One region of the Nocardia sp. NPDC005745 genome, then DNA from elsewhere that is predicted to be linked to it. Evidence: riboswitches for the same ligand, from Rfam matches in the RefSeq annotation. Region 1 holds a riboswitch; each other region holds the start of a gene.
What was found. A riboswitch is a leader RNA that binds a small molecule or an ion and turns the genes downstream of it on or off. The one in region 1 is predicted to bind S-adenosylmethionine.

Region 1 (7,712 bases):
TGCTGTGCTTCTGCTCCGCGGTGAGCGAGAGCGGGGCCCAGAACCGGGTGTTCTCCCTGGCCAGTTCGGGATCGGTGTCGTAGGACAGCTTGATCTCGATCATCCGGTCGATGACCTCCACGCTGCGCCCGGCCTTCGCGGCGCCCTCGGCGACGGCGGGCATCAACTTCTCGGTGTAGAGGTCCATGCCCTTGCCCGACGTGCAGATGAAGCCGTCGCCCGCGCGTCCCGCGTACCGCGCGACCAACGGGCCGCCCGCGGCGATGTAGATCGGGATGCCGCCCTTGGGCACGTCGTAGATGGAGGCGCCGACGGTCTTGTAGTACTCGCCGTCGTAATCGACGCGGTCGCCGGTCCACAGTGCGCGCATCAGGTCGACCGCCTCGCGCAGCCGCGCGAAACGCTCCTTGAACTCGGGCCATTCGCCGGTGTATCCGGTGGCGATCTCGTTGAGCGCCTCACCGGTGCCGACCCCCAGCATGACGCGATCCGGGTACAGGCAGCCCAAGGTGGCGAAGGACTGCGCGATCACCGCGGGGTTGTAGCGGAAGGTCGGAGTGAGCACCGAGGTGCCGAGCTGAATGCGCTGGGTACGCTCGCCGACCGCGGCCAACCAGGCCAGCGAGAAGGGCGCGTGCCCGCCTTTGTGCCGCCAGGGCTGGAAATGGTCGCTCACCGTGGCGCTGTCCAAGCCGTGTTGCTCGGCCAGCACCGCGATCTCGACGAGTTCACGGGGGCCGAACTGCTCCGCCGATGCCTTGTATCCGAGCTTGAGTCCACTCATCTGCCACGCTCCTCGCGTTTCGTTTCGCCGCCGTCGCGATCCGTTCTCGACAGTAGTCAACGCTGCCGCCTCCGCGCCGACGGCCTGGCGCGGATGATCTGCACAGCTTGCCGGTCGTGGCCGTTCCGGTCGCGGCGCGATAGCGGATAATGGCCCGCGTGACCGCAGACGAGCCGATCCTGTCCTACTTGACCGATATGGACGGCGTGCTGGTGCACGAGGACCATCTCATCCCGGGCGCCGACAAATTCCTCGCCGAATTGCGCGCCAACGACACCCCGTTCCTGGTGCTGACCAACAACTCGATCCGCACGCCGCGCGATCTACAGGCGCGGCTGCGGCACACCGGGCTGGACATCCCGGAAGAAGCGATCTGGACCTCCGCGCTGGCCACCGCCACCTTCCTGAACGAGCAGCGGCCCAACGGCACCGCGTACGTGGTGGGCGAATCCGGGCTCACCACCGCCTTGCACGAGATCGGCTACGTGCTGACCGACAGCGATCCCGATTACGTCGTGCTCGGCGAGACCCGCACGTACTCCTTCGAGGCGATCACCACCGCGATCCGGCTGGTCGAGCGAGGCGCCCGCTTCATCGCGACCAATCCGGACCCGACCGGTCCTTCCCGGGACGGCTCGCTGCCCGCGACCGGCTCGGTGGCCGCGCTGATCACCCGCGCCACCGGCCGCGACCCGTACTACGTCGGCAAGCCGAACCCGCTGATGATGCGCTCCGCGCTGCGTCGCATCGGCGCCCATTCCCAGTCGACGGTGATGATCGGCGACCGGATGGACACCGACGTCATCTCCGGCCTGGAGGCGGGCATGCGCACCATCCTGGTCACTTCCGGCATCTCCACCCGCGCGTCCTTCGAGGCCTTCCCCTACCGCCCCACGATGGTGGTGGACTCCGTCGCCGACCTGATCGGGAAGACCGGGTCCCCGTTCACGGATTGAGCGGTGCGTCCCCGTCGCCTTCCGTGGTGATCGCGTCCACGGCGGCGGACAACGCGGTGAGCGCCTCGACCGCGCGCGCGAGCTGCTCGTGGCCGAGCTCGTCCACGAGCCGTTCGGCCATCACCTTGTGCCGCGGGTTGATGCGGCGTACCGCGGCCAGTCCCGACTCGGTGATGGCGACGAGTTTCGCGCGGCGGTGCGCGGGATTGGGTCGGTATTCGGCGAGTCCCTTGTCCACCAACAGATCCGCGATGCGCTGGACGCTCTGCCGGGTGATGCCCATTTCGCGGGCGATGCCCGCGACAGGCAGCGGCGTGCGCGTCACCGCTCCGAGCACCTGCCACCAGGCGGCGGTCAGACCCGCCGGTCGGGCCAATTCCTCGGCCACCGCGAGGAATTGACCGTTCAGGCGGAACGACGTGATCGCCGCCGTGGCGAACAACTCCTGTTCAGGGGTCATGCGGCACCTCCCGATGTCGGCGATCCGGCCGGATCACCGGCAATTCTCGCTTACGCGTGCTCCGCGTCGTACTCCGCGAGCACCGCCCAGCCGCCGGGATCGGCGTGTGCGAACAACCGGTACCAGCCGTCCAGCACGTGCGGCTCGTACACGCCGAGCCTGCCGAGCACCTCGCGCGCGAATTCGAACGGCGCGCTCGCACTGGCGGTGATCACGTCACCGTCGGTGACAGCCGGGGCCTCGACATAGTGGTCCGCGCCCGCATAGCCGCTGTAGCGCAGGAATTCCGCGACATTGCTGGTGTGCCGGCGGTTGTCGAGCAAGCCGGCCTTGGCCAGGCCGAACGTCGCGCCGCAGATCGCGGCGACCGGCACGCCCGCGTCGACGAATTCGCGTGCCTTGTGCGCGAACGGGTCCAGCTCCGGCCCTTCCCAGGTATCCGCCCCCGGCAGGATCAGCATCGCGCTGTCGGCGGGCGTGAGATCGGCGAGCACGACGTCCGGCACGATGCGCATGCCTCCGATGGTGGTGATCGGCTCCGCACTCGGGCCGACCGTCTTCACCTGCCATGTTCCCGGCTCCCGGTGCCAGGTCGGCTTGTTGATGTGCGCGGTGGCCGCGCCCACCTCCCAATCGGCGAGCGTGTCGTAAACGGCCATGTGCACTGCCTTCATAGTCATGACAGTATGCTGTCATCTTTGACAGCATACTGTCAATAGCGAAGAGCGATTCTCCCGACGAACCGGCAACTACGCTGGGAGCATGCGAATCTCGGTGGCGGCGGACGAGCGGGTCGGAGTGGCCCGGGAACTGATCGACGAGTTGGGCAAGCGCGGCCACGAGATCGTGCCGCACGGCGCGCTGTGCGACACGGAACGCGACGACTGGGCATGGGCCAGCGAGGCGGCGGCCCGTGACGTCGCTTCCGGCGCGGCGGACCAGGCGATCGTCTGCTGCTGGACCGGCACCGGCGCCTCGATCGCGGCCAACAAGGTTCCCGGCGTGCGCGCCGCGCTCTGCGCCGACGCTTCGACCGCCGCGGGCGCCCGCACCTGGAACGACGCCAACGTCCTCGCCCTGAGCCTGCGTTCGACCTCCAGCGCCGAACTCCGGGAAATCCTCGATGCCTGGTTCACCACCGAACCGAGCGCAGGCCACGACGACCAGGCCAACATCGCCCATCTCTCCGAGATCGAACGGCGAGTCTGACGCAGGCTCCCTACCCGATCCGCAGGCGACCGCCGAGCGGGATCAGGACAGGGCGCGGTCGAGGTCGTCGAGGAGGTCTTCGACGTCTTCCAGGCCCACCGAGATACGCACGACGCCGTCGGTCAGGCCGATGGTGGCCCGGCCTTCGGGACCCATGGCGCGGTGGGTCGTGGTAGCCGGGTGCGTGATCAGGGTCTTCGCGTCACCGAGGTTGTTGGAGATGTCGACGATGCGCAACCGGTTGAGGACTTCGAAAGCGCGCTTCTTCGCCTCGTTCTCGGGTGCGCTCAGCTCGAAGGTGATCACGGTGCCGCCCGCGCTCATCTGACCGGTGGCCAGCGCGTACTGCGGATGAGATTCCAGGAACGGGTACCGCACCCAGCTGACGGCCGGGTTGCCCTCCAGGAAACGGGCGATGCGCAGGGCGGAGTCCGCCGAGTGGCGCACCCGCAGCGGCATCGTCTCCAGGCCCTTGAGCAGGGTCCACGCGTTGAACGGGCTCAGCGCCGGGCCGGTATGGCGCATCAGCGTTTTCACCGGGCCGTCGATGTAGTCCCGGTCGCCGAGGATCGCTCCGCCGAGCACGCGGCCCTGCCCATCGATGTGCTTGGTGCCCGAGTAGACCACCACGTCGGCGCCGAGTTCGAAGCCACGTTGCAGCAGCGGAGTGGCGAACACGTTGTCCAGCACCACTTTCGCGCCCGCCGCGTGCGCCAGCTCGGTCACCCGGCGCACGTCGACCAAGGTCTGCATCGGATTGGCGGGCGTCTCGAAGAACACCGCCTGGGTGGGCACCGACAGCGCCTGCTCCCACTGGTCGAGATCCTCGCCGTCGACGAAGACGGTCTCCACGCCCCAGCGCGGCAGGATCTCGTTGCACACCACGAAGCACGAGCCGAACAGGCTGCGCGCGGCGACGAGCCGGTCACCCGCCTTCAGCAGCGCGCCCAGCGCGGTGAACACCGCGGACATGCCGCTGGCGGTGGCGAAACACGCCTCGGCGCCGTCGATCAGGCGCATCCGCTCCTCGAACATGGCCACCGTGGGGTTGCCGTAGCGGGAGTACACGAAATGCTCGACCTCGCCGGTGAACGCGGCCTCCGCGGCCTCGGCGCTCTCGTAGACGAAGCCGGAGGTCAGATAGAGCGCCTCGGCGGTTTCCTCGAAACCGGAGCGCCGCAGCCCGCCGCGCACGCCCAGCGTCGCGGGACCGACGCCGTCGGGCAGCGGCTTGTCGAACGCGCCGCCGGTGATCACGACTGCCGCCAGGGCAATCCGAGGGCACGCCAGCCCGCGCCGCCGCGATGCCCGAATTCGTCGAGCGGGCCTTCGAAGCCCTCCAGCACGTTGTAGGAGGTGCGGTAACCCGCCGAGGTTGCGGCGATCGCCGCACCGATCGAACGCTGACCGGAGCGACAGAGGAAGACGACGGGAGCCTCGGGATCGTGGCCGTCGAGCGCCTGCTTCAACTGCTCGACGAACGTCTCGTTGCGCGCGCCCGTGGAATCGACCCACTCGATCAGCACGGTGGGCCGTTCGATCGAACTGGTGTCGGGGACGCCGACGAACTTCCATTCCGCTTCCGTCCGCACGTCCACGAGGACGGCCTCGGGATCGTCCCGCAGCAGCTCCCAGGCTTGCTGTGGGGTGATGTCACCGGCATAACTCATGTGCACCTCCTGCGAATCCGCACTTGCCGCGCCCGGGACCAAGGCGCCGCCAGGTCGTCACCCGGAGCACCCCACCGCGGAGGAGGGTTGCCGACCAGTAATGCCGGGGCTTGACACTGGTTCTCATGACCTTCGACTGAGATTGCACCGACCCGGGTCACCCTGTCAAACGGTGGCGCACACTGCGCGAACGCTCAGGTGCAGACCAGCCACTTACCGCCGGATCGGGTGAGATTCCAGGTCGAGGTCCGCTCCTGCCCGTCCACCTTCGTGGTCACGGTCGCCTTCCCCCGGTCGCCGTCCATGATCGGACTGTCGATTTTCGTGATCTCGACCGGCTTTCCGGCGCCGTCCTGCCCCGCCAGCGGCGAGCGGGTCGCGTCGAAACCCTGGCACGCGGTGCCGGGCGGCGGCACGGCGTCGCTGCGGTTGGAGCCGTCGACGAAATTGCGGACGGCCGCCGCGATGCGGTCGGCTTCTGTGACATTTTTCTCAGCGGGCGACAGCACGCCGCCGAGCACGATCGCGATCAGCACGATCGCCGCGACCACCGCGGCCGCGATGAACGGGGCCGCCGAGCGCTTGTCGGTCTGATCCACCCGGATGATCTCGTCCTCGCCCGGGGTCGGCTGCTGTTCGGTCATGGCTCGATGATCCCTGGTCGGCGCGGGTATCGAGCGATCGACCCCCGGCCGCGGACCAGGGCGGCGCCGGCCGGGTCCGGCCGTCCGCGATAGGCCGCGCGCGAGCGGGTAAGCGACGATTGTGGCTTTCGACGGCATCCGCCGAGTTCACGCACCGACGCGGGGTGGCATCGGCCATCCCGATAGAATCGCGGGACGGCGGCCTGCTGTCATAGCGAATCGGCAGCTCCACGCCGCGGCGAACGGAGCACCGTGCAGCCACGAGCCGGCAACGCAGGCGTGCGCCCCGAGGGCGCGACCGAGCCGGTGCGTCAACTTAGCCTAAGCTAAGCCAGACGTCATTAATTGTTTCGACCGTAAGGTGCGCGTAAAGAGATGACCGAACAGAGTGCAGTAGAGGATGGCGGTGTTCGCGAGCCCTCCGTGGTGACGCAGGCTTCCTCCGCCGGGCCTGACGCGCACACCGCGAGGACCCGCCCGCTCCGCATCGCGATCGTGGGCGCCGGTCCGGCCGGGATCTACGCCGCCGACGCGTTGATGAAGTCCGATGCCGAGGTGAGCATCGACCTGTTCGAGCGCATGCCCGCGCCGTTCGGGTTGATCCGCTACGGCGTCGCGCCGGACCACCCGCGGATCAAGGGCATCATCACCGCCCTGCACAAGGTGCTGGACAAGCCGCAGGTGCGCCTGCTGGGCAATATCGACTACGGCACCGACATCACACTGGACGACCTGCGGGCCTTCTACGACGCGGTGATCTTCTCCACCGGCGCCAACGCCGACCGCGCCCTGCCCATCCCCGGCATCGACCTCGACGGATCCTTCGGCGCCGCCGACTTCGTCTCCTGGTACGACGGCCACCCCGACGTCCCCCGCACCTGGCCGCTGGACGCGGAGAAGGTCGCCGTCCTCGGCGTGGGCAACGTCGCTCTCGACGTGGCTCGCGTGCTGGCCAAGACCGGCGACGAGTTGCTGCCCACCGAGATCCCGCCGAACGTCTACAAGGGCCTCAAGGCCAACAAGGCCGTCGAGGTGCACGTCTTCGGCCGCCGCGGGCCCGCCCAGGCCAAGTTCACCCCGCTGGAACTGCGCGAACTCGACCACTCCCCCACCATCGAGGTCATCGTCGACCCCGAGGACATCGACTACGACGAAGGCTCCGAAGCCGCGCGCAGGCATTCCAAGCAGGTCGACATGGTCGCCAACACGCTCGAGCAGTGGGCCATCCGCGACGCCGGTGACCGGCCGCACAAGCTGTTCCTGCACTTCTTCGAATCCCCCGCCGAAGTGCTCGGCGAGAACGGCAAGGTCGTCGGCCTGCGCACCGAGCGCACCCAGCTCGACGGCACCGGCAACGTCAAGGGCACCGGCGTGTTCAAGGACTGGGACGTGCAGGCGATCTATCGCGCCGTCGGCTATTTGTCGCAGAACCTGACCCAGCTGCCGTTCGACGACCAGGCGGGCACCGTGCCGAACGAAGCGGGTCGCGTGATCGCCGACGAGAACGCCGACGGCGCCGCGCGCTACATGCCCGCGACCTACGTCACCGGCTGGATCAAGCGCGGCCCGGTCGGCCTGATCGGCCACACCAAGGGCGACGCCAACGAGACCATCGCCTGCCTGCTGGACGATGCTCCCGGCTTCACCCCGGCGCAGCGCCCCGAACCCGAGGCCGTCACCGAGTTCTTGGAGAGCAAGGGCATCCCGTTCACCACCTGGGCAGGCTGGTACCGCCTCGACGCGCACGAACGCTCCCTCGGCGAGCCGGAGGGCCGCGAGCGCGTCAAGGTCGTCGAGCGCGAGGACATGCTGCGCGCCAGCGAACCGCACAAGGTCTGATCACCCCGGCTGCGAACCGACTCCGCTGCCACAACGACACCCCAGCTGTGGCAGCGGAAAATTCGACCCTGAGGCATTCTGTACAAGTGTTCGATGCCCACCTGCACATCTTCGACCCGCGATTTCCGCTGGCCGAGAACGAGGGCTACC
Region 2 (7,712 bases), on a different contig from region 1:
GGCAGCACATGCCTGGCCAGCACCGTGTACCAGCGCACCCCCGCGGCGTGGGCCGCCTCCACGTACACCGCTTGCCGGACCCGCAGCACTTCCGAGCGCATCACGCGCGCGAAATTGGCCACCAGCGAAACGCCCACCGCGATCGCCACATTGCCGGTGCCGAAGCCGAGCGCGGTGACCAATGCGAGCGACAGCAGCAGCGCGGGCACCGACAGCAGCACATCGACCGACCGCATGACCACGGCGTCGACCACGCCGCCGATCGCGCCCGACAGCAGCCCGAGCAGCGACCCGGTGACGAGCGCGATGCCGACGGCGGCCAGCGTGGCGGTCAACGAGAGCCCGGCGCCGTGCACCATCCGGGTGTAGAGGTCGCGTCCGAGATTGTCGGTGCCGAACCAGTGTTCGGCGCTGGGGCCCTGGAACTTCTGCGCGGGCACGCCGGTCAGCGGGTCGCCGCCCGCGAAGACCGACGGCACCAGCGCCCATCCCACGGCGAGCAGCGCGACAGCGCCCGCGATCAGCAGTCCGGCATTGCCGCGCAGCCTCTTCCAGCGCACGGCCGGGCGCCGCAGACCGGGCAGCACCGCTGTGCGCCGTTCCTCGATGACGTCAACCACGAGTCCTCACCTCCTCGGCCGGCGGCGCGCCGAGCGCGAGTCCGGCGGCGGTACGAATGACGTAAGCGGCGTCAGGCACGGATGATCGCCTCCTCGGCGGCGTCGACGGCGGTCCGCTCGGACTCGCCGCCCGCGGCGCGGGAGCGGGTGGCGATGCGCGGGTCGAGCAGCGGATACAGCAGATCCACCGCGAGATTCACGGCCACGAACACCGCCGAGGTGAGCAGCACGATGCCCTGCACCACAGGGATGTCCTGCGCCAGCACCGCGGTCTGGGTCAGCCGCCCGACGCCCTGACGGGCGAAGACCGTCTCCACCACCACCGATCCGGCGAGCATGTTGCCCACCAGCACCCCCGCGATGGTGAACGCGGGCACACTGGCCGGACGCAGCACGTGCGTGCGCCGCACCCACCAGCGCGATCCGCCCCTGGCCAGGGCCACATCGACGAACGGCTGACGCCAGGTCGTCTCCAGCCCGGCGGTGAGCACCTGCGCGATGACCGCGCCGATCGGCAGCGCCAGGGTGAGCGCGGGCAGCACCGTGCCCGCGAACCCGTGCCCGCCGAACGCGGGTGCCAGCCGCAACTGGAACGAGAACACCTGCAGCAGGAGCAGCCCGGTCCAGAAGGTCGGCACCGAGACGCCCAGCGACGGCAGCGCGGCCAAGGCGTTGCGCAGCCACGGCCGACGGGTCTGAGTCGCCGCGAACGCCAGCGCGACGCCACCGATGACCGCGAAGAGCAGAGCGGTGCCGGTCAACGCGAGCGTGGCGGGCAGCGCGTCACCGATCGCGCCGGTGACCGGCTGCCCGGTGGCGATGGAATGCCCGAGATCGCCGGTCACGGCGTGCCCGAGCGCGGTCCAATACTGTTCCCACAGCGGCCGATCCAGCCCGTAGCGGGCCTGCAACTCGGCGATGGCGGCCTTGTCCACCGGGGTGCCCGACCCGCCTCCATCGGCCGCGATCGAGACCGGGTCGGCGGGCAGCAGGTACAACACCACGAACGACAGCGTGAACGCCGCCCACAGCACCCAGATCGCCTGCAACACCCGCAGGGCCAGATAACGCGCCATGACTATCGCCCGCTCAGCCAGGTGTCGAAGAACTGCAATCGCGCCGAGGCTTCGAACTTCAGGTCCTGCGTGCTCGCCGCCGCTCCGATCGCCTGGGACAGCTCGACTGTCGGGATCAGCAGGCCCGCCTCGAGCACCTGCTGCTGCGCGGTGTGGATGAGCCCGTTGCGCACCGTGGTGTCCACGGTGGCGACCTGCCCGTTCAGCGCGTCGTCCAGCGACGGGATGGCGCCGCGCGCATTGAGATTGCGCCCGTCGAGACCGAAGGAGGTGCGCAGGATGTCGCCATCGGCGCGGGTGGTGTTGCCGTAGAAGGTGTCGAAGTCCTTGCTGTTCTGCCGCGCCGTGGTCTCCGCCACCGACACCAGGTCCAGCTTCAGTTCGACGCCGACCTGCCGCAGTTGCTGCTGCACCAGTTCGAGGATCGCCTGGTTGCCCGCGAACACCTGGCTGAAGAGCACCGAGAACGTCAACCGCTCACCGTTCCTCGTCCGGATGCCGTCCGCGCCGGGCACCCACCCGGCCTGGTCGAGGATGGTGCGCGCCTTCGCCGGGTCGAAGGCCAGCCGTGCCGAGAGGTCGGTGTAGCCGGGTGTGGTGCTCGCCAGCGGGCTGGTCGCGGGCTTGAACTGCGGGCCGAGCACGGTGTCCACCAATTGCTTGCGATCGATCGCGGGCAGCAGCGCCTGGCGCACCGCCGGATCGCGCAGCGGTCCGCGTGTGACATTGGGCTGCAGCCCGAACGGCACGCCCGGGTTGGCGGTGCTGAGCACCCGGCCGCCCGCCGCCTCGATCTGCGGCGCGTCCTGCGGCAACGCGTCGCTGATCGCGTCCAGCTGCCCGGAGGCGAGACTGCCGGTGCGCACGCCGGATTCGGGCACCACGGTGAACTCGATCTTGTCCAGGTATGCCTCGCCGCGATGGGCGAACACCGCCGAACCCCAGTGGTAGCCGCTGCGCTTGGCCAGCGTCACTGCGGCGTCCTGGCGGTAGGCCGCGTAGGTGAACGGCCCGCTGCCGACGTTGTCGCCGAGGCAGCGCTGCTCGGCAGGCTTCGCCGTGGTCACGTCGGCGAGAATGCCGAGCTGGGCGGTCGAGACCGCCTGCAGGAATTGGGCGTTGGGCTTGCTGAACTCGACTCGGGCGGTGAGCCGGTCGACGGCCGTGGTGCCCACGTAGCCGGTGAGGTAGCTGCTGCCCAGCGGCGCCTTGCCCGAGCCGAGCCGCACGACCGAATCGAACGTGTTGCGCACCGAATCGGCGGTGAGCGGCGTGCCGTCGCTGAAGGTGACCCCGTCGGTGAGGTGGAAGGTGAAGACCTTCGCGTCGGGGCTCGCTTCCCAGCTCTGCGCCAGCCACGGCTTCAGCTCGCCGGTGGCCGGATCCTGGTCGGTCAGCGAATCCACGATCTGCCGGGCGACGTACAGCGTCTGGTTGGTGCCCGCCTGGGCCGGGTCCGAGCAGGTCGGCGCCTGGGACAGGCCGTAGCGCAGGGTGCCGCCCGGCCGGGGCGGGCCCGCGTCGCCGCCGGGTGCGGCCGAATCACTGCCGCAGGCGGCAATGGTGGTGGCCGCGGCGAGCGCGCCGGCCAGCGCGGCGATTCGGTGACGGGTTCGGATCACGAGGCGACTCCAGATACTTCGATGCGGGCGAGCTGCTCGCCCGGCTGGGGAAAGGCGTCGGCGACACCGGTCGCCGACGGCCGGCCGGGCATACAGCGGCGCTGCGTCATCTGCTCAGCGTTTCTTCGGCAGGCCGGGTGGGTTGATTCGCGATTCGGGGCGGTCGCGGGTGCGGTGGACGCACTCATGACGGGTCCTCGACGATCACTTCGGTTCCTCCATCGGTCCCGGCGGAAGCACCCGCACCCGGTGACCGGGGGGTTGCTGCGACGTCGACGAGCCAGGTCTCTCGGTCGCTCTGGATGGTTGGCGCCGACCCCCTGTCAACCGATGTGAGGGGCGAGCCGAATCATGATGCCCAGCAAGGGAAGGCTGGAACAAGAGAAGTAATCAGCGTGAGCGTAGACCTTGTCCACGCCAGTTGATCGGGTCTTTGTAGTAACCAGGCGTGCGCTGCTTCGCCGAGGGGCGGTGCGAGCTGTCACGTCCTCGCGGACGGGCGCCCAGCGCCGGACGACAGCGGTCCGATGCAGCATACGGGTATCGCCAGGACTGGGGAACGCGGGTCGGCCACGCGGAAGCCTGTTTCGGGCAAACGAGACTCGCCGCGAAATTGCTGTACGCAATCCGTGCTGTTGGAGCCGTTTGCCGGAGTACTGTGCCCCTCGATCGTTCCGCCGATGAGGAGGTTTCGTGATCACTTTGCGTCGTCTGACCCAATTGTCCGCTGTCGCGACCTGTTCGGTCGCCCTCGCGTTTGCCGGGCCGGGTGCCGCGTTCGCGGCTCCGGATGCCACGATTCCCGCGTTCTCCGATCTCTCCGCGCCGATCGCCGCCCCCGGTGACCTGTTCGGCGCCTATCAAGCCGCGCTCGACGCGCTGCGCGCGCTCGGTATCCAGCCGTTCGCGTACCCGAGCGCGTCGGCGTTCTGCCTCGACAACACCACGGCCGGGCTGGCGCCCGCGGTGGCGGGAGCCATACCCGGGCCGTGGCCGAAGAACACCGTGCAGCTTCCCGGACTGGACCTCAGCGCCGTCAAGGCCGGGCAAGCCATGTTCACCTTCGTGCCCTACGGCCTCGGGCCGGACGGCGCGAACACCGCGGGAATGCAGGTGGCCTGGCTCAATCTGAGCAACGGACGCAGCGGAACGGCCGCCATGGGGCCGCTGGCCGACATCGCCCGCGCGATGATCCCCGCTGCCGTTCCCGCGGATCAGCGGCCGGTGGCCGAGCAGGCGATCCGGGACTTCCTCTTCGCGGCCCTCCCCATGGGCGGGGTGCGGGCGGTCCCGGTGGACACCGGCAAGGGCACCGTTCTCGCCGCGGTGTTCGGCACGGTGCAGAACGGCGCCAAGTCCTGCTTCTTCCTGCCGACGGTCGGAATCACCGCGGTCCCGTGAGATTCAGCTGTCGCGGCGCGGCGCCGCTCCTGGGAGCGAACGCCCCTTCCAGTGCGCCGTGCCGCGACGGCGGGCCCGGTGCGAACGCGCCCACAGCAGCAGATACGCCGCCACCGACACCGGATGCGCGAGGGCGGCGGGCACGTCCGCGCGTCCCAGCGGGCCGCCGGTCTCGGTCGAGCGGGCCAGCAGGCGCCCGGCGACGGCGGCGAGCCAGCCGATCGCGCCCGCCCGGCGGACCGCGCCCCTGCCGAGCACGGCGGCCGCGGGCGGTACCCAATAGGCGAGGGCCGCAACGAGTCCCACCGCCGCTCCACCCGTGATCGTGCCGTCGTAGGCCGACCAGAGCCAGCGGGTGTAGCCCGCGTCCAGGTCGGCGGCGCCGCGATACATCCTGGTGCGGGCCAACTCTCCGGCGGCGACCAGAGCGGTGGCGTGACCGGCTCGCCGCAGCGTACGGGCGATGTCGAGGTCCTCGGTGACGCTCCCGGCCACGGCCGTGTGGCCGCCGACCGCGCGGTAGGCGGCGTTGTCGAACACCAGGAACTGGCCGCAGGCCACCGCCGTGGCGGGTCGCAGGCTCCGGTCGGCCACGGCGATCGGCAGCGTCGAGGCCCACGACCAGCACAGCAGAGGCTGCACCACGGCTTCCGCCACGGAATCGGCCACTTGCAGGGGCCAGGGCGAGACCAGCGCGGCTGCGCGCGTGCGCAGCGCGCCGACCGCCGCGGCGAGCGCCGTAGGGGCCAGCCGCACGTCGGCGTCCAGGAAGATCAGCACCGGCGTCGACACCTCCTCCGCAAGCCGGACACAGGCGGCGGCCTTTCCGGTCCAGCCTGCGACCGGATCGGACTCGGTGCGCAGCAGGGTGAAACGCGGGTCGTCGCCGATCGCCGCCAGGGCGGCGGCGCCGGTGTCGTCGGTGGACGCGTCATCGAGGATGCGCACCGCGAGACGCGGTACGCCCACCTGCGCGCGCAGGTCACCGATCAGGGCGGGCAGCCGGTCGGCCTCGTTGCGCGCGGGAACGCAGACGGTGACGGGTTCGATCACCGTCGTCGGGGCGTTCGTCAACCTCGGCACGGTGATGCGGTTGTATAGCGCGATGCCCGCGCCGAGCGCCGCCACCGCGGTGGCGAAGGTCGGCAGGATCGAGTTCGCGCGCAACGTCTTCGGCAGGTCGGCTCTCACCATGTGGGCCACGCTATCCCGGCGCACCGACCTGCCGCTCAGCGATTCTGCGTCACCGAGCGCCACCAGCGGCTCAGGGAGAAGCCGACTTCCGGCGCGCCGGGCGCGGCGGGGTTGCGGTCCATGTACGCCATCGCCGCGACGATGGCGGCCACCGCGAGCGTGATGCCGCCCGCGATGCCCGCCCAGCCCGCGAACGAGCGGGTATTCGGGTCGGCGTAGCTGACCTCGGCCTGCGGCCTGGACACTTCACCGGGCGGCAGTTTCCAGGAGACGACGTTGTCGCCCTCGCGGCTGCCGTTGGTCTTGGCGACGCGGGCCGGGAACGCGATGGTCAACTGCACGTCCGAGCCGTGCGGCGGCAGCGATTTCAGATCGACCCGCCCGCTCAGGCTGACCAGGTCGCCGGTGCGCTGGAACTGCAACTGGAACATGCCCTGCGTCTGCTCGGACAGCTGGCCGAGTTGCTGCACATCACCGAAGGACAGGTCCTCGAAGAACACCTGGCTGCCGGTGTAGCCGTCCTGGGCGTACGGCTCCACTCGCAACTTGGCCGCCAGCGTCTCGGGCGCCTTCAGCTGCGGGCCCTTGTCCCCGGCGTCGGCGGGCACCACGGCGGCGACGATCCGGCCGGACACCCGGTCGTTGGACGAGACCCCCATCGAGACCTGCACCCGCAGGCAGCCCGCGAGCATCGGCACCAGCAACGCCGCGAGCAGGACCACCGACGCGACGCGCACGCCGCGGCGTGGGGCCCGCCGCTGCGGGAGGTCCGGGGCATCGGGCTTCGTGATGACGGGACTCGGCTGCACGGGTGACATCGTGCCAGGCCTGCCGCCCGGAATGAAACGCGCCAGTCGCAGCGCGCGTCGGCGCGCCGGGCGCGGGACGCGGCGGCGGGTCAGCGGCGCGCGCGAGCCAGGGCGACCAGCAGGGGAACGCCCGGCAGACCCATACCGGCGAAGCCGTACCCCGCCGAGGAGGGAAGGTCGAGGAACACCGCGTGGGCCAGCGCCGATCCGAGCCAGGTCCACAGGAACAAGGCCACCGGAACGGTGAGCGCGACCAGGCGGCCGTGCGATCGCGGCGTCCGCACCGGATCCGGCGCCGCCCGCTCCCAGACCGCGAGCACCGCGGCCATCAGGAGCGCGACACCGAACCAGCCCAGGTAATTCGTCAGCGGAATCCAGTCGAGGCCGGGTAGTCCGGAATGGATGTCACACCAGGTCCACTGCCCGTCGGCCACCATCTGCGGATCGAGGAACAGGTCCCAGCCCACCGCGCCGACCGCCGTCCACCCGATCCGGGCGATCGTGCGCCGCGACAGCATCCCGGCCACCACCCACACCGGGTACATCCCGCCGGTCCACGCCAGCGGGACGATCAACGGCACCTCTAGCAAGGCCGGTCCGAGCCGGTCGGTCGCGTACTCGTAGCAGCCGAACGGGATGCCGGTCGCGGTGCCGATCACCTCCGCTGTGAGCCCGATGCCGGAGACGATGGTCAGAAAGCCGACGCCGTAGCGCAATCCTCTGGTCGCCGTCGCGTGCGCCAGCGCGGCGCCGGTGGACAGCAGCACGACCGCGACGGTGATGCGGTCGCGCCCACCGCCCGTGGTCAGCGGATACGCGATCTGCGCGACGATCGTCAGCGCCACGAGGACGAGGGGCAGCAGAAAGCTCGCCGAGCGATAGCCGGACAGCAGCCCCTCGGAGTGCTCGGTCGCGGTGGGTTCCGCCGGGGCAGGCGGCGGGTCGCCCGAGTCCGTCATCGTCGAAGCCACCGGGACAGCCCGCGCCGGT
Region 3 (7,712 bases), on a different contig from region 1:
GGGGCTGACCGAACGCCGCTTCGTGCAGGGCGCGGCGGCCGGCTTCGCCGGTCACCACGACGACCGACCGGTCCTGCATGTTCCAGGCGCTCGGGGCCTGCATGGTCAGGTCGAGGAGTTCTTCGAGCAGCTCCGGCGCTACCGGATCGGTCCGGTAATGCCGGACGGTGCGGCGGGTACGAATGGCTTCGGCAACCGAAAGCGTCTGCGTTTCCATGATTCTTACTATCGGAGAGTGACACTCGAATAGAAAGAAGGCACTAAATAGTGCGCTACACTCCGAAGGGTGCCTACATACCTCGAAGGTTCCGGTCTCCCTGCGGACGTGTACTCCGCGAAGTGCCCTACGCGGGAGGTTCTCGACCACATCGCGGGCAAATGGACGGTGCTGATCATCGACGCACTCGCAGACGGCACCATGCGCTACACCGATCTGCGCAACCGCATCGAGGGCATCTCCCAGAAGATGCTGACGCAAACTCTGCGGCAATTGGAGGCGGACGGATTCGTCACGCGCACAGTGCATCCGACGGTCCCGCCCCGGGTCGACTACACCCTCACCGACCTCGGCCACAGCCTGCGCACACCGATCGCGGCGCTGCGGGATTGGATCGAAAGCAACATCAACCGGATCGAGGCGGCGCGACGAGGCGCGGCGCTCTGAACGCCGGGCAGACAGTGCTCGGAACGTCGCGCGTGGACGTTTCGACGCGGCGGATCTTCAGCGTTCGGGTCGCACACCCGCCCGGGCTAGTCGCATGGTCTCGGTCAGCAGCTTCGAGACCGCCGCCGCCTCGGTGAGGAATCCGTCGTGCCCGTCGCGGGAGTGCACGACTTCCAGTCCGTCGCAACCGGGCAGCAGATCGGCGAGTTCCTGCTGGGTCCGCAGCGGGTACAGCCGGTCGGAGTCGACGCCGCCGACCACGCACGGCACCGGCGTCGCCGCGAGCGCCGCCTCGATGCCGCCCCGGCCCCGGCCAACGTCGTGCCGGTTCATCGCCTCGGTCAGCAGCACGTAGGTGGCGGGATCGAAGCGCTTGCACAGCTTTTCGGCCTGATGGTCCAAGTAACTCTGCACCGCGTAACGGCCGCCGTGCCACGGGTCCTCGTCGCCCTGGGGCTTGTTCTCGAACCGGTGGTCGAGCTCGAATTCGGTGCGGTAGGTCAGGTGTGCGATCCGCCGGGCCAGGGCCATGCCCGTCAGCGGGGCGCGGCCGGTGCCGTGATAATCACCGCCCTGCCAGTCCGGATCGGCCTTGATCGCCGCGATCTGGGTGGTCTGGGTACCGATCTGGTCGGCGGTGGCGCGGGCGCCGACCGCGAGCACCAGCGCCGCCGCGACCCGCTCCGGTGCGCCGACCATCCACTCCAGCACCCGCATGCCGCCCATCGACCCGCCGACCACGGCGGCGAGCCGCTCGACGCCGAGCAGGTCGAGCAGAGCGGCCTCGGCGGTCACCTGATCGCGAATGGAGATCTCGGGAAACCGCGCGCCCCAAGGCTCCCCGTCTGGCGCGGGACTCGACGGCCCGGTGCTGCCCTTGCAGCCGCCGAGCACGTTCGTCGCGATCACACACCATTCGTCGGTGTCCAGCGGAGCACCCGGGCCGACCATGCCGTCCCACCAGCCGGGCATCTCGTGTACGTCGTCGGGCCTGCCGACAACGTGCGAGTCGCCGGTCAGGGCGTGTTCGACCAGCACGATATTGTCCAGCCCGGGGGAGAGCTCGCCCCAGCGCTGCACCGCGAGGTGGACGTCCGGGATCACCGCGCCGTTCTCCAGTCGCACGTCCCCGATGGCGATGGTGCCGAACTGTCCATCCGGGGGCGGCAGGACGTTGCCGGAGGTCCGCGTGCTCGGTTCGGTGCTCACGGTCACGTCGCCGCCGTCGCGAAGCCGGCGCGTAGATCGCCCGGAATGTCCAGGGTGGCGGCCACGCGGCTGTACGGCGCTGCCGGGGCCTGCTCGGTCCCGGGCGCGGTGAATTCACTCATGGTTTGCTCCCAAAAGGTGTTCGCCGGTACAGCAAGGGTTAGCGGTGTGTGGGTAACGAACAACAACACATGCCGGCGACCTCCTGTTACGCGCTTGCTCCCGACTCTCGGGAGCCAGGTCATCACCCGGAGCACCCCACCGCGGTTGGAGGGTTGCCGACCAGCGAGCCGGGGCTTGGCGCTGGTACTCATAACCTGCCCGGCATCATAACCGGCGGGCGGTCGGCGTCCGAAATCCTCCGCCGAACTCACTGGTCCGCGACGGTCGCCGCCCCGCAGCAGGTGCGTACGAATTCGTCGTACGCCTCGGTGAACGCGGTGCGCCCCGCCCTGGTCGCGGTCGCCAGGTCCTCGTCGAGGAACGCGTCGTCGGAGCACTCCATGCCGATGTGGCCGATCAGTTGCCAGGTGCCGACGAGTAGCCGCACCGCGCGCGCGTCCGGTTCGGTGCCGAGGCGCTCGGCGACCACCGCCGCGATCGCCGTGTTCTTGTCGTCGGCGAGTTCCGTGCTGCGCGCGCTGACAGAGGGGCTGCTGCGCAGGATTCGTTGCATCTTCTGGAACTGCCGGAACGACAACGGGTCGGCCTCGCCACCCTCGGCGGCTTGATCGACCACGTGCAGGAAGGCCGCGCGCAGCGCCTGTAGCTCGTTGCCCGTGCGTGGCTGCTCGCGCAGCGTCTCGGCGATCGTGCGCCCGAAATCCTGGACCGGCCCGAGGACGATGTCCTCTTTGCTCTCGAAATAGCGGTTGATCGTGCGCGGCGAGACGTCCGCCACGTTGGCGATCTGCTCGATCGTGGTCGCGTCGAAGCCCTGCGTGTCGCACAGATCCAGGGCGGCCGCGATGATGCGCAACCTCGTCTGCTGCTTCTTGCGTTCGCGCAGCCCTGGGGTCGCGGGGGCGCTCGCGACGCGGTCGGCCGCAGCGCTCGCGCCTATCGGCGTCGATGACTCGAGCATGACCCCATGGTAACGCAACCTGTTGTTTTCCTGTCCTTAACGGTCAAATGTCGTACTACGACATTTTTCGCTTGACGACAAATGTCGCTCGATGACAGGATGGCTTCCGACATCGAAGGACGAGGAGACGACCGTGACGGAACCCGGGACAGCGGCGCACGCGCCGCGGAAATCGGCCGCTTCAGCGCGCTGGCTCGCGCTGACAGTGATCGCATTGGCCCAGCTCATGGTGGTGCTGGACGCCACAATCGTGACCATCTCGCTGCCGTTCGCGCAGCGTGATCTCGACATCAGCGACGGCAACCGGCAATGGATGCTCACCGCCTACACGCTGATCTTCGGCGGCTTGCTGCTGCTGGGCGGCAGGCTGGCCGACTACCTCGGCCGCCGCCGGATCTTCATCGTCGGCCTGATCGGCTTCGCGGGCGCTTCGGCGCTGGCCGGGCTCGCTCAAACCGGGGCGGAACTGTTCGCCGGGCGCGCGTTGCAGGGCGCGTTCGCGGCGCTGCTGGCTCCGGCCGCGCTCTCGCTGCTGTCGGTGACCTTCACCGAGCCCGGAGAGCGGGCCACCGCGTTCGGCGTGTTCGCGGGCATTTCCGCGGGCGGCGCGGCGCTCGGCCTGATCGCGGGCGGCGCGCTCACCGAGTACGCGTCGTGGCGCTGGTGCCTGCTGGTCAACACGCCGATCGCGCTGCTCGCGCTGGTCGGGGCGCTGGCATGGGTGGCGAAGGACGTGCCTGCGCCGCGCAGCGGGGGATATGACGTGCCCGGTGCCGTCACGGTGACGCTCGGCCTGATCGCCATCGTCTACGGCTTCAGCCGCGCCGCCGACGACGGCTGGCTGGCAGGCAGCACCTTGGGGCTGCTCGTCGTCGGACTGGCTCTGCTCGTCGCCTTCGTGGCGATCGAACGGCGCTCCTCGAACCCGCTGCTGCCACTGCACATCCCGGGTGAGATCAACCGCGGCGGCGCCTTCCTCGCAGCGCTGCTCATCCCGATCGCGATGTTCGCGATGTTCCTGTTCCTGAGTTTCTACTTCCAGATCACGCTCGGCTACTCCGCGCTGAAGGCGGGCTTCGCGTTCCTGCCCTTCCCGGCGGGCATCGCGATCTCGGCGGGCGTCACCAGCGCTTTGCTGCCGAAGCTCGGCCCGCGTCCGCTGATGCTGGCCGGCGCCGTGCTGGGCGTCATCGGTCTGCTGCTGCTGGCCCAGCTGAGCTACGGTGACAGCTTCCTGGCCGGGGTGCTGCCCGCGCAGGTGCTCATCGCGCTCGGTATGGGTCCGTTGTTCGTCGGGATGCAGACGGTCGCGCTGCATCAGGTCGAGGAAGAGGACTCCGGCGTCGCCTCCGCGCTGCTGAACGCGGCACAGCAGGTCGGAGGCGCGGTCGGGACGGCGCTGCTGACCACGATCTCGGTGCAGGTCGCGAAGTCCTTCGCGCAGGACAACCCGGGTATCGACAACCTGGCCGCGCAAGCCGCGATCCACAGCTACGACGTGGCCTTCTACGTCGGCGCCGGGTTCTTCCTCGCGGCCGTCCCGATCATCGCGCTGATGATCCGGGACCGGCCGGAGAACCTGATCGAAGGTTCCGAGGAGGGGGCCCGGATCCCGGTCGGGGTCTGATTCGCCGCGAACGAGGTCCGCGCGACGCCGGTTCGGCCGCGCGGACCTCGTCGTCTGCCGGATGGTTGCCGGGGTCGGACGGAAGGCGGATCATGGCGACGACGGCGGTTGCTTGAACGCCCTTCGCGGTGCTCGGAGCCGTCGCCGACCTACCAATCGGTAACAAAGGTGGCGCAGCTCACTCCGGGGGCTGCCCGTGCGGTGAGGACTCGGGCAGCAGTACGCTCGTCTTGTTTGCACCACACGTCTCGCCGACAACGCGGGACATATACGTTGTCTGTTGGAACAGCTGGGGTCCGCTCACAAGCGTGTTCGCCTGGCCGTGCAATGAGGGCACCATCCTAGGAGGACACGAAGATCCATGTCCAAGATCAAGGTTGAAGGCACCGTCGTAGAACTCGACGGCGACGAGATGACCCGGATCATCTGGCAGTTCATCAAGGACAAGCTGATCCACCCCTATCTCGATGTGAACCTGGAGTATTACGACCTGGGCATCGAGTACCGCGACAAGACAGACGACCAGGTCACCGTCGACGCCGCCGAAGCCATCAAGCGGCACGGTGTCGGTGTGAAGTGCGCCACCATCACCCCGGACGAGGCGCGGGTCAAGGAATTCGGCCTCAAGAAGATGTGGCGTTCGCCCAACGGCACCATTCGCAACATTCTGGGCGGCACCATCTTCCGCGCGCCGATCATCATCTCGAACGTTCCCCGGCTCGTTCCCGGCTGGACCAAGCCGATCATCATCGGCCGCCACGCGTTCGGTGACCAGTACCGCGCCACCGACTTCAAGGTGTTCCAGGGCGGCACCGTCACCTTGACCTTCACCCCGGACGACGGCAGCGAGCCGATCGTGCACGAGGTCGTGAAGATGCCAGAGGACGGCGGCGTCGTCATGGGCATGTACAACTTCCGCAAGTCCATCGAGGATTTCGCGCGGGCGTCGTTCAACTACGGCCTGCAGCAGAACTACCCGGTGTACATGTCGACGAAGAACACCATCCTGAAGGCCTACGACGGCATGTTCAAGGACACCTTCCAGGACATCTTCGACGCCGAGTTCAAGAGCCAGTTCGACGCCGCGGGCCTGACCTACGAGCACCGCCTCATCGACGACATGGTGGCCTCCTCCATGAAGTGGGAGGGCGGCTACGTCTGGGCGTGCAAGAACTACGACGGCGACGTGCAGTCCGACACCGTGGCCCAGGGCTTCGGTTCGCTCGGCCTGATGACGTCGGTGCTGCTCACCCCGGACGGGCAGACCTGTGAGGCCGAGGCCGCGCACGGCACCGTCACCCGGCACTACCGCCAGCACCAGCAGGGCAAGCCGACCTCGACCAACCCGATCGCGTCCATCTTCGCCTGGACCCGAGGGCTCGAGCACCGCGGCAAGCTGGACAACACCCCGGAGGTCATCGGCTTCGCGCAGACCCTCGAGGACGTCGTCATCAAGACCGTCGAGGGCGGCCAGATGACCAAGGACCTCGCGCTGCTCGTCGGCGGGGATCAGGGCTACCTGAGCACCGAGGAATTCCTCGGCGCCCTGGACGCCAACCTGGCTCGCGCACTGCGCTGAGTTCGCGGGCGCCGACAAGGCGCCGAACCGCGGGGCCGAGCCGTGTCGCTCGGCCGACTCCGGCGCTGGGTGCTCACCCAGCGCCGGGCTGCACATCGGGCACCCGCCCCACCCACCGGTGGAACGGGTGCCCGCACTGTTTCGCGATCAATGCGCTCCGGCTTCGTCGCGGCGGGAATGCCGGCGCGCCGCTTCGTTCGCACCGCTCAGCGCGCGCTGACTTCGGCGGGGTCGAGCAGGCCCACCAGCGCCCGGGTGAAGCTGGCCGCCCCGTTGCCGCGTTCGACCTCCGCCTCGAACAGCCGCAGCAGCGGATCGAGCAGGACGGTCGCCACGCCCTGCCCGCGACTCGTGGTCAGGATGTTGGACAGACCTGCCCGATTGACCTCGAGGTCGGAGAAGTTGACCGGGAATTCGCGCGAGTCGATCTCCGCGGCGAGCACCGGCAGCATGTCCAGCAGCGCGCGCAACCACGGCACCAGGAAGCCCTCGGTGAACTCGCCCGCGGTGAAATCCTCGCCGGCCACCATCGCGACGGCCTGGAAGAATCCGCCGAACATGCCGTACATGCCGGCCAGCACGGCCATGTCGTGCAATCCGGCCAGGCCCGCGTCCGCACCGAGATATGTCGCGTTCCCGAGTTCGGCGATGGTCGCGCCGTGCTCGGCCTGGGCGACGGGGGAGCCGCTGTACATCAGCAGGGTGTCAGGTGTGCCGAGGGTCTGCGGGACGCCGAGGATGGCGCCGTCCAGGAAATGGCCGTCGCGTGCGTCGATGGCTGTGAACAACTCCCGCGCCTCGTCCGGGCGGCCGGTCGCGACATTCAAGATGGTGCGGCCGTCCAGCCCGCCGGGAACCGAGCCGAGCAGGGTCGCCGCCGCTTCGGTGTCGGCCGGCGCGGACACGACGAGTCTTCCCGCCGCGATGGCTTCGGCCGGTGACACCGCTCGTGTCGCGCCGAGTTCTTCGAGTCCGGTTCCCTTGTCCGCCGAGCGGTTCCACACGGTGGTCGGATGACCGTTGCGTAGGAAGATCTCGGCGATCGTCGCGCCGATGCGCCCCAGGCCGAGGACGGTGACCGGCGTCCGGTTGTCGTTCATTGGTTCCTCCGTCGATGCGTGAAGTCGGGTGGGCGCCCGCAGACCAGTGTCGGCGCACCCGACCATCGGCAGTGAGTGGCAGGACTGACCGCTATCGAACGTTTACTGCCATAAGCTGGTCGGCATGACCGGTAGAACCGTCGCCATGGCGATCGCCCCGGGAGCCCTGCACCCGTGGGATCTGTACGAACTGGGGGTGGTGGCCTCGATTTTCGGCACGCCACAGCCGGATCTCGCCGATCCCTGGTACGAGCTGCGGGTCTGCGCGGTGACCTCGGCACCGGACACCCAGCCGATGGGCTTCGGCGCGTTCCTGCGTCCGGAGCACGGTCTCGCGGAACTGCTCGACGCCGACACGGTGATCGTCCCGTCCGTCGCGCAGGACTGCGTCACCGCCGAACGCGAACTGCCCGCCGAGCTGCTCGATGCCTTGGCCGAAGCGCATCGCC
Region 4 (7,712 bases), on a different contig from region 1:
GCATCCGAACACCATCTTCCGCACGTCGTTCCCGGAATTGCTGCGGATCACCGCGGGTCTTCCGATCGACGTCGACTGACTCGAGATTGTCGCGGCGAGTTCGGTGGGCTCCGGCGTTCGGTGGCGACGCGCGCGGCGTCGGCCGGGCATGTGCGACCTATGCCACCCCACCGGCGGGTAGCCCGGGCGTAGTTTCGTGAGGTGACCGACGCACCACGGCCCGAGACGGAACTACAGATCCCCGATGATCTGAGCGGCATCACCGCGGAGCAGTATCGCGCCTCCATGCGCCACTACCCGGCCGGCGTCACCGTCGTCACGCTGACTTCGCCGCAGGGGCCGGTCGGCTTCACCGCGACCTCCTTCGCATCGCTGTCACTGGACCCGCCGCTGGTGTCGTTCAATATCGCGCACACCTCCTCCAGCCTGTCCGCCATGCTGGACGCCGAGTCCGTCGTCATCCACTTCCTCGGCGAACACCAGCAGCACCTGGCCCACCGGTTCTCCCGGACCGCGCAGGAACGCTTCACCGACCGCGCCCTGTGGACCACCCTGGACACCGGCGAACCGGTCCTGCACGGTACCCCCATCTGGTTACGCGCCACGGTGCACCAACTGATCCCCCTCGGCGACCACACCTTCGTCGTCGGCTTGGTCACCCGGGTCCACGACAACACCGACGAGAAACCCGCCGCCGCTCCACTGCTGTACTACAACGGGCGCTACTACCGACCGATCGCCCTCAGCGACTGACCCAGCGCTCGACTACGCCACCTCGGCCGCGCCCGCACGACCGACTCCGCGGCGAGCGCGCGCCGGCCGATCCAGCTCGAGAAACCGTCAGGCACCGTCCAGCACGGCGAAGTCCACGTCGACCGGGAACGGATCACTGAGCCGGAGCACATCCTGATGGGTTTCCGCCAGCCGGTAACTGCGGCTCGCCCAGTCCAGACGGCATTCCTGGACTTGCCGGACGACTCCGCACGTAATGCATCTCGAAGTCGGTCACCACGCCGGTGCGCGGCTCGTCCGGGCTCCCTTGTTCCAACGCGTTGGCCAGTCGCCTGGCCACGTTGTTGTGCTCGAAGGTGCCGCTCCGGCAGACGATCACGTGGCCGTCGAGCACCTCGATCTGACGTTGGACGTCTTCCGGGAGTGCCGCGTAACCCTCCTCCGTGATGAGAAGGGCGGCCGGATCGGTGGCCCACACGGGCCGGGTGCTCATGAGACCGCCTCGAACTCGGGTTACCGGATACGGCGATGGTATCCGGTGTAATCACGCCATCGGGACCAGCGCGGCCTCAGCCGATGAGGCAGGGGGCCGCGCCGGTGGGGGCGGTGGAGGTGAAGGGGCGCGTTTCGGGGATGGGGTTCCACACGCCGTTCTCGGCGGTGTAGTTCCAGGTGGGGCCCGTTCGCGCGAGGATGGCGATCGCCTCGATCAGGCGGTCCACGTCGGCGGAGGTGGTGCCGAGGCCGATGCTGGCGCGCAGTGCGCCGTCCAAACCGAGGCGGGCGAGCAGCGGGTGGGCGCAGAAGCGTCCGTCGCGCACACCGATGCCGTGTTCGGCGGAGAGATAGGCGGCGACGTGGCCGGGTGCGAAATCGTCCAGGGTGAACGCGACGATGCCGACGGAGTCGGGAGTGTCGATCCAGATGCGCAGCAGTTGGACGCCGGGAATCGCAGCCAAGCCGTCGCGCAGACGGTCGGCGAGCCGGTGTTCGTGCGCGGCAAGGGTTTCGGCGTCGATCCCGCTGAGCGTGTCACAAGCGGCGGCCAGCGCGGCGGCGCCGAGCACGTTCGGCGAACCTGCTTCGTGCCGCTGCGGAGCGGACGCCCATTCGGCCGCGTCGCTGCGCACCTCGCGCACCGCGCCGCCGCCCGCGAGGTAGGGCTGCGCCGCGTCGAGCCAATCCCGCTTGCCCACCAGCACACCGGCGCCGAACGGCGCGTAGAGCTTGTGCCCGGAGAACGCCAGGTAGTCGATCGTGGTGTCCCGCAGACTGATCCGCCGATGCGGCGCCAACTGGGCGGCGTCCACCAGGATCCGGGCGCCGCACTGATGCGCGATGGTGGCCAGCCGTTCCAGCGGAAGCACCTCGCCGGTCACGTTCGATGCGCCGGTCACCGCGAGCAATGCGGCCGGCTTGCTGCACAGTTCGGCGACCAGCCTGCCGATGGTCTCCTCGACCGTGTCGGCGGCCTGCACGACGCGCCTGCCCCGCTTGGTCCACGGCAGGAAGTTGGCGTGGTGCTCGATGTCGAGCACCACGGTGTCCCCGGGGACGCAGGAGGCCAGCAGATTCAGCGAGTCGGTGGTGTTGCGGGTGAAGACCACCACCTGATCGTCGGCGGCGTCGAGGAACCGGGAGACCGATCCGCGAGCGGCTTCGTAGCACTCGGTGGAGATCCGCGAGGCGTAGCCCGCGCCGCGGTGCACGCTCGCGTAGTACGGCAGCAACTGCTGCACCCGGTCGGTGACCTGGGCCAACGCGGGCGCACTCGCGGCGTAGTCGAAGTTGGCGTAGGTCGCCGATCCGCCGTGCACCAGCGGCACGCGCAGTTCGTCGCCGGACACCCGGGCGAGTGCGGCACAGGAGTTGTCGACAGCAGTAGTCATCACGTGAATCCCGTCGGCTCAGGGACTCGCGACCGAACGATTCGGCGAGTCCGCGCTTGCCGCGCCCGGTTGGGCGTCGGCCGGGTCGTCACCCGGAGCACCCCACCGCGGAGGAGGGTTGCCGGCCAGCAAGCCGGGGCTTTGCGCTGGCACTCATGACCAGACCCGAGAGTGGCAGAAGCGCCCCGGCGCTGTCAACCACATTCCACCCGAGTCACCACGAGCACCGCGTGGACATAACCACCACGCGGCGGCCATTACAAGCACCCCCACGACGACGCGCGAGCCGCGCCCGACGAGGGATTTCCCGTCTCGGCACCGGCCCCGTCCACGGGTGAACGGGCCTCGGTTCGCTCGGCGGTTACCACCGAGCCGATCCGATGCCGATTCGACTCGGTCCCCGCTCGTTTCCCACAACGGCGCAGCTTCTCGAGCACCTCCGTATCTCGAACGCGCTGAATCCGATCGCGGCGCCCCGCTGCGACTCCCCGCTGACCGGCCGGAACAAACGGGCGTCCCGGCCCTCGCGAGAACCAGCTTCGGATCGCTCGATGAGCCGAATCACACCTTCGAATCAGCGATCTCCCGGCGAACGCGGCGGGCGAGCCGCCCACCAGCGTTTTGCCCTGCCGGAGCGGCGAATATCGACCCCACCTGCAACAACGCGCATCACACCCACCGATCCGGCATCCGGTTCGGTGAACGACAAGCGACGACAACCCCGGGTACCGTGGACAGCTGGCCACAGCGCTGTTTGCCCTTTGGTAACCCAGCTATGACACAACAACGGGAAAGTGTGAGGCAAGTCGATGGGAGGTGCGCACAGCACCATGCTCGAGACAGACGTCGACGCGCCGGCGGGCCCGTTGTCACGCGGCGATCGCGCACCGGGGGCCAGGACGCTCGTCGACATCCTGACCGCGACGGCACTCGCCCATCCCGACGCCCCCGCCATCGACGACGGCCACGCGGTGCTGTCCTATCTGGAATTGGTCGTCGAGATCGAGAACACCATGGCCCGGCTCGCCACCGCGGGCGTGCGGCCCGGCGATCGGGTCGGCGTGCGCATGCCGTCGGGCACCCGCGGGCTCTATGTGACCATCCTCGCCGTCCTCTACTCCGGCGCCGCTTACGTGCCGGTCGACGCCGACGACCCGGACGAGCGCGCCGAGCTGGTCTTCGGGGAAGCGCAGGTCACCGCGATCGTGACCGCCGAGGGCATCGAGACCACGGCCGCGGGCATCCGCGCAGCGGAGCACCAGCGCGAACAGACCTGGTCGACGCTGCCCACTCCCGGCGACGACGCCTGGATAATCTTCACCTCCGGTTCCACCGGCACTCCGAAAGGCGTTGCCGTCACCCATCGCAACGCGGCCGCCTTCGTCGACGCCGAGGCCGATCTGTTCCTGCGCGACGCCCCGATCGGTCCGGGTGACCGGGTTCTGGCGGGTCTGTCGGTCGCCTTCGACGCCTCCTGCGAGGAGATGTGGCTGGCCTGGCGCAACGGCGCCTGCCTGGTGCCCGCCCCGCGTGAGCTGGTGCGCACCGGCGCCGACCTCGGCCCGTGGCTGGTGCGGCGGGAGATCAGTGTGGTCTCGACCGTCCCGACCCTGGCGGCGACCTGGCCGGTGGAGGCATTGGAGGCGGTGCGCCTGCTCATCTTCGGCGGCGAGGCCGTCCCCCCGGAACTCGCCGAGCGCCTCGCGGGGAACGGTGACTCGGCTCGCGAGGTGTGGAACACCTACGGCCCCACCGAAGCCACGGTCGTCGCCTGCGCCGCGCGCTTGGACGGCCGGTGGCCGATCCGAATCGGCCTGCCGCTCAACGGCTGGGACCTGGTCGTCGTGGACCAGACGGGTAACCCGGTGGCCGAGGGGGAATCCGGCGAACTGGTGATCGGCGGCGTCGGACTGGCTCGCTATCTCGACCCGGTCAAGGACGCCGAGAAGTACGCGCCGCTGCCCTCCGTCGGCTGGGAGCGCGCCTACCGCAGCGGCGACCTGGTCCGCAACGACAGCGCCGGACTGGTCTTCCTCGGCCGCGCCGACGACCAGATCAAATTGGGCGGGCGGCGCATCGAACTCGGCGAGATCGACAACGCTCTGCAACACCTGCCCGGCGTCACGGGCGCCGCGGCGGCCATCCGGACCACCAAGGCGGGCAACAAGGTTCTGGTCGGCTATCTGACCGGACCCGGCCCGGACTTCGATGTCAAGGCCGCGCGCGCCGTCCTCGGTGGACAACTTCCGGCGCCGCTGGTGCCCAGGCTCGCGGTGGTCGACGAGCTGCCCACCCGCACCTCCGGCAAGGTGGACCGCGACGCGCTGCCCTGGCCGCTGCCCAATGCCGCCGAGGACGACGACGACAACGACCTGACCGGCACCGCCCAATGGGTCGCCGGACTGTGGGATGCCATTCTCGGCGCGGAGGTCGGCGATCTCGACGCGGACTTCTTCGACCTGGGCGGCGGCTCCCTCGCGGCGGCGCAGCTGGTCACCGCCCTGCGCGAACGGTATCCGCAGATCGCCGTCGCCGACGTCTACGACCACCCCCGCCTCGGCGCGCTGGCCGACCTGCTGGAACAGACCACCCCCGCGGTGGCCGTCGCCGAGCGGACAGTCCGGCCGACGCCGCTGCCCGCGCAGGCGGCGCAGGTGCTGGCCACCATCCCGCTCACCACCCTCACCGGATTGCAGTGGCTCACCTGGCTGGCGATCGTCGGCAATATCGCGGCCTGGTCCGGCTCACTGCCCTGGCTCCCCCAGCTGTCCTGGTGGTGGACGCTGGCCGCGTTCCTGCTGTTCATCTCGCCGCCCGGCCGCATGGCGATCTGCGTGGCGGGCACGCGGCTGCTGCTGCGCGGCATCCGGCGCGGCAGCTATCCGCGCGGTGGCTCGGTACATCTGCGGCTGTGGGCGGCCGTCCGTCTCTCCGAGGCCAGCGGCGCCGAGAACCTGTCCGGAGCGCCGTGGATGGTGCCGTTCGCACGCGCGCTCGGCGCGAAGATCGGCAAGGGCGTCGACCTGCACAGCCTCCCGCCGGTGACGGGCATGCTCGAACTCGGTGACGGGTGCAGCGTGGAGCCGGAGGTCGACCTGTCCGGCTACTGGATCGACGGCGACCTGGTGCATCTGGGCCCGATCACGATCGGCCCCGGCGCGGTGGTCGGCTCACGCTCGATCTTGTTGCCGGGCACCAAGATCGGCAAGAACGCCGAGGTGGCCCCCGGCTCCGCGGTATCGGGCAAGGTGAAGGCGGACCAGGACTGGGCCGGTTCGCCCGCGGTGAAGGTCGGTAAGGCACAGCACCGCTGGCCCGCGCACACGCCCGATCGTGCCCGGCACTGGGTCGGCATCTTCGGGATCACGTCGATGGCATTGGCCGCCATGCCGATTCTCGGTATCGGCGCCGGTGGGGCGTTCCTGGCCTGGTTCGTTCGCGACACCCGCACGCTCGCCGTCGGCGCCGCGCGCGCGTTCGCCGTGCTTCCCCTCGCGACCTTGCTCAGCCTGGGCGTCTACGCCGCGGCGACCATCGTCGCGGTCCGGCTGCTTAGCATCGGCCTCACCGAGGGCTACCACCCGGTGCGCAGCCGGGTCGGCTGGCAGGCCTGGGCCACCGAGCGGCTGCTGGATTCCGCGCGCACCTTCCTGTTCCCGCTGTACGCCAGCCTGCTCACCCCCCTGTGGCTGCGCTTGCTCGGCGCGAAGATAGGTAAGAGCGTCGAGGCGTCGACCGTGCTGCTGCTGCCGAAGTTCACCACCGTCGCCGACGGGGCGTTCCTGGCCGATGACACCATGATCGCCGGTTACGAACTCGGAGGCGGCTGGCTGCACATCGGGGAGGCGAAGGTCGGCAAGCGCGCTTTCCTCGGCAACTCCGGGATGACCGCGCCCGGCCGCCGTGTCCCGAAGAACGGGCTGGTCGCGGTGCTGTCGGCGGCGCCGTCCAAGGCGAAACCCGGCTCGTCCTGGCTGGGCAGCCCGCCGGTCCGGCTGCGCCGCGCCGCGGAGAACGCCGATACCGCGCGCACCTTCGACCCGCCCGCGCGCTTGCGGGTAGCCCGCGGCATCGTCGAAACCTGCCGTTTGGTCCCGGTGCTGGTGACCTTCGCGATCGGGCTCGGCGTGCTTTTCACCCTCGCCTGGCTCGCGCAAACGTTCGGCCATCTGGCCGCCGGACTGCTCAGCGGGTTGGTACTGCTGGCGGCAGGCGCTGTCGCGGGGGCGAGCGCGGTGGCCGCCAAATGGTTGCTGGTGGGGCGGATACGCACCGGGGAACATCCGCTGTGGAGCTCGTTCGTCTGGCGCAACGAGGTCTCCGACACCTTCGTGGAAACGGTTGCCGCGCCGTGGTTCGCGCGCGCGGCGACCGGGACGCCCGTACTGAACCTCTGGCTTCGCGGTCTCGGCGCGCACATCGGGCGCGGGGTATGGTGCGAGTCCTACTGGCTACCGGAGGCGGACCTGGTGACTCTCGGCGACGGCGCGACCGTGGAACGCGGCTGTGTGGTGCAGACCCATCTGTTCCACGACCGGATCATGGCCATGGACACCGTCACTCTCGGTGCGGGCGCAACCCTCGGTCCGCACTGCGTGGCGCTGCCCGCCTCGGCGCTCGGCGACGGCGCGACCATCGGCCCGGCTTCGCTGGTCATGCGCGGTGACACGGTGCCCGCCTCGACGCGCTGGTGGGGCAACCCGATCGCGCCCTGGTTCACGGGCGACCCCGGGGCGCGCTGATGACGGGCAAGTTCTACGAAGCCCCCATCGACGAGTACCTCCCGCAGAACGGCAATCGGGGGTATCGGGTCACCCGGTACGAACTGGAGCTGGCCTATCGGGTTGCCGCCAACCGGCTCACCGGGCGCGCGGCAATCACCGCGGTGACCACCGAGGTGCGCACCCGGTTCGCACTCGATCTCGCCCAGGCGCTGAGCGTGTCGAAGGTGTCCGTCAACGGGATCAAGGCCGCGAAATTCGCCCATCAGCACGGCAAGTTGATCGTCACGCCGCAGCAGCGGATTCCGGCGGGCGGCGTGCTGGCGCTGGTGGTGCAGTACGGCGGTACCCCGAAACCGGTGCGCGGGCC

Region 2: another riboswitch for S-adenosylmethionine. It lies ahead of ABZ420_RS33785 (ABC transporter substrate-binding protein); the one in region 1 lies ahead of ABZ420_RS16065 (rhodanese-like domain-containing protein).
Region 3: another riboswitch for S-adenosylmethionine. It lies ahead of ABZ420_RS26875 (homoserine O-acetyltransferase); the one in region 1 lies ahead of ABZ420_RS16065 (rhodanese-like domain-containing protein).
Region 4: another riboswitch for S-adenosylmethionine. It lies ahead of ABZ420_RS25980 (aminotransferase class V-fold PLP-dependent enzyme); the one in region 1 lies ahead of ABZ420_RS16065 (rhodanese-like domain-containing protein).

Annotation. Positions count from the first base shown of each region.
Region 1 is NZ_JBEXYF010000013.1:112,356-120,067, forward strand. Features, by position in the region: gene fgd (glucose-6-phosphate dehydrogenase (coenzyme-F420)) at 1-784, opposite strand, end outside; gene ABZ420_RS16040 (HAD-IIA family hydrolase) at 934-1,740, shown strand; gene ABZ420_RS16045 (MarR family transcriptional regulator) at 1,730-2,200, opposite strand; gene ABZ420_RS16050 (type 1 glutamine amidotransferase family protein) at 2,251-2,880, opposite strand; gene ABZ420_RS16055 (RpiB/LacA/LacB family sugar-phosphate isomerase) at 2,963-3,409, shown strand; gene ABZ420_RS16060 (O-succinylhomoserine sulfhydrylase) at 3,452-4,666, opposite strand; gene ABZ420_RS16065 (rhodanese-like domain-containing protein) at 4,663-5,079, opposite strand; SAM riboswitch class IV at 5,094-5,210, opposite strand; gene ABZ420_RS16070 (hypothetical protein) at 5,274-5,723, opposite strand; gene ABZ420_RS16075 (FAD-dependent oxidoreductase) at 6,099-7,562, shown strand; gene ABZ420_RS16080 (amidohydrolase family protein) at 7,649-7,712, shown strand, end outside.
Region 2 is NZ_JBEXYF010000052.1:3,718-11,429, reverse strand. Features, by position in the region: gene ABZ420_RS33795 (ABC transporter permease) at 1-545, opposite strand, end outside; gene ABZ420_RS33790 (ABC transporter permease) at 692-1,696, opposite strand; gene ABZ420_RS33785 (ABC transporter substrate-binding protein) at 1,699-3,318, opposite strand; SAM riboswitch class I at 3,534-3,627, opposite strand; gene ABZ420_RS33780 (hypothetical protein) at 4,012-4,719, shown strand; gene ABZ420_RS33775 (glycosyltransferase family 2 protein) at 4,723-5,913, opposite strand; gene ABZ420_RS33770 (DUF3153 domain-containing protein) at 5,949-6,605, opposite strand; gene ABZ420_RS33765 (carotenoid biosynthesis protein) at 6,812-7,681, opposite strand; gene ABZ420_RS33760 (NAD(P)/FAD-dependent oxidoreductase) at 7,678-7,712, opposite strand, start outside.
Region 3 is NZ_JBEXYF010000030.1:63,810-71,521, reverse strand. Features, by position in the region: gene ABZ420_RS26885 (nitroreductase family protein) at 1-217, opposite strand, end outside; gene ABZ420_RS26880 (helix-turn-helix domain-containing protein) at 287-664, shown strand; gene ABZ420_RS26875 (homoserine O-acetyltransferase) at 722-1,879, opposite strand; SAM riboswitch class IV at 2,081-2,191, opposite strand; gene ABZ420_RS26870 (TetR family transcriptional regulator) at 2,244-2,957, opposite strand; gene ABZ420_RS26865 (MFS transporter) at 3,091-4,584, shown strand; gene ABZ420_RS26860 (NADP-dependent isocitrate dehydrogenase) at 4,946-6,163, shown strand; gene ABZ420_RS26855 (NAD(P)-binding domain-containing protein) at 6,370-7,263, opposite strand; gene ABZ420_RS26850 (helix-turn-helix domain-containing protein) at 7,388-7,712, shown strand, end outside.
Region 4 is NZ_JBEXYF010000028.1:57,779-65,490, forward strand. Features, by position in the region: gene ABZ420_RS25965 (YbaK/EbsC family protein) at 1-79, shown strand, start outside; gene ABZ420_RS25970 (flavin reductase family protein) at 202-753, shown strand; gene ABZ420_RS25975 (hypothetical protein) at 887-1,225, opposite strand; gene ABZ420_RS25980 (aminotransferase class V-fold PLP-dependent enzyme) at 1,302-2,621, opposite strand; SAM riboswitch class IV at 2,669-2,782, opposite strand; gene ABZ420_RS25985 (Pls/PosA family non-ribosomal peptide synthetase) at 3,452-7,363, shown strand; gene ABZ420_RS25990 (M1 family metallopeptidase) at 7,363-7,712, shown strand, end outside.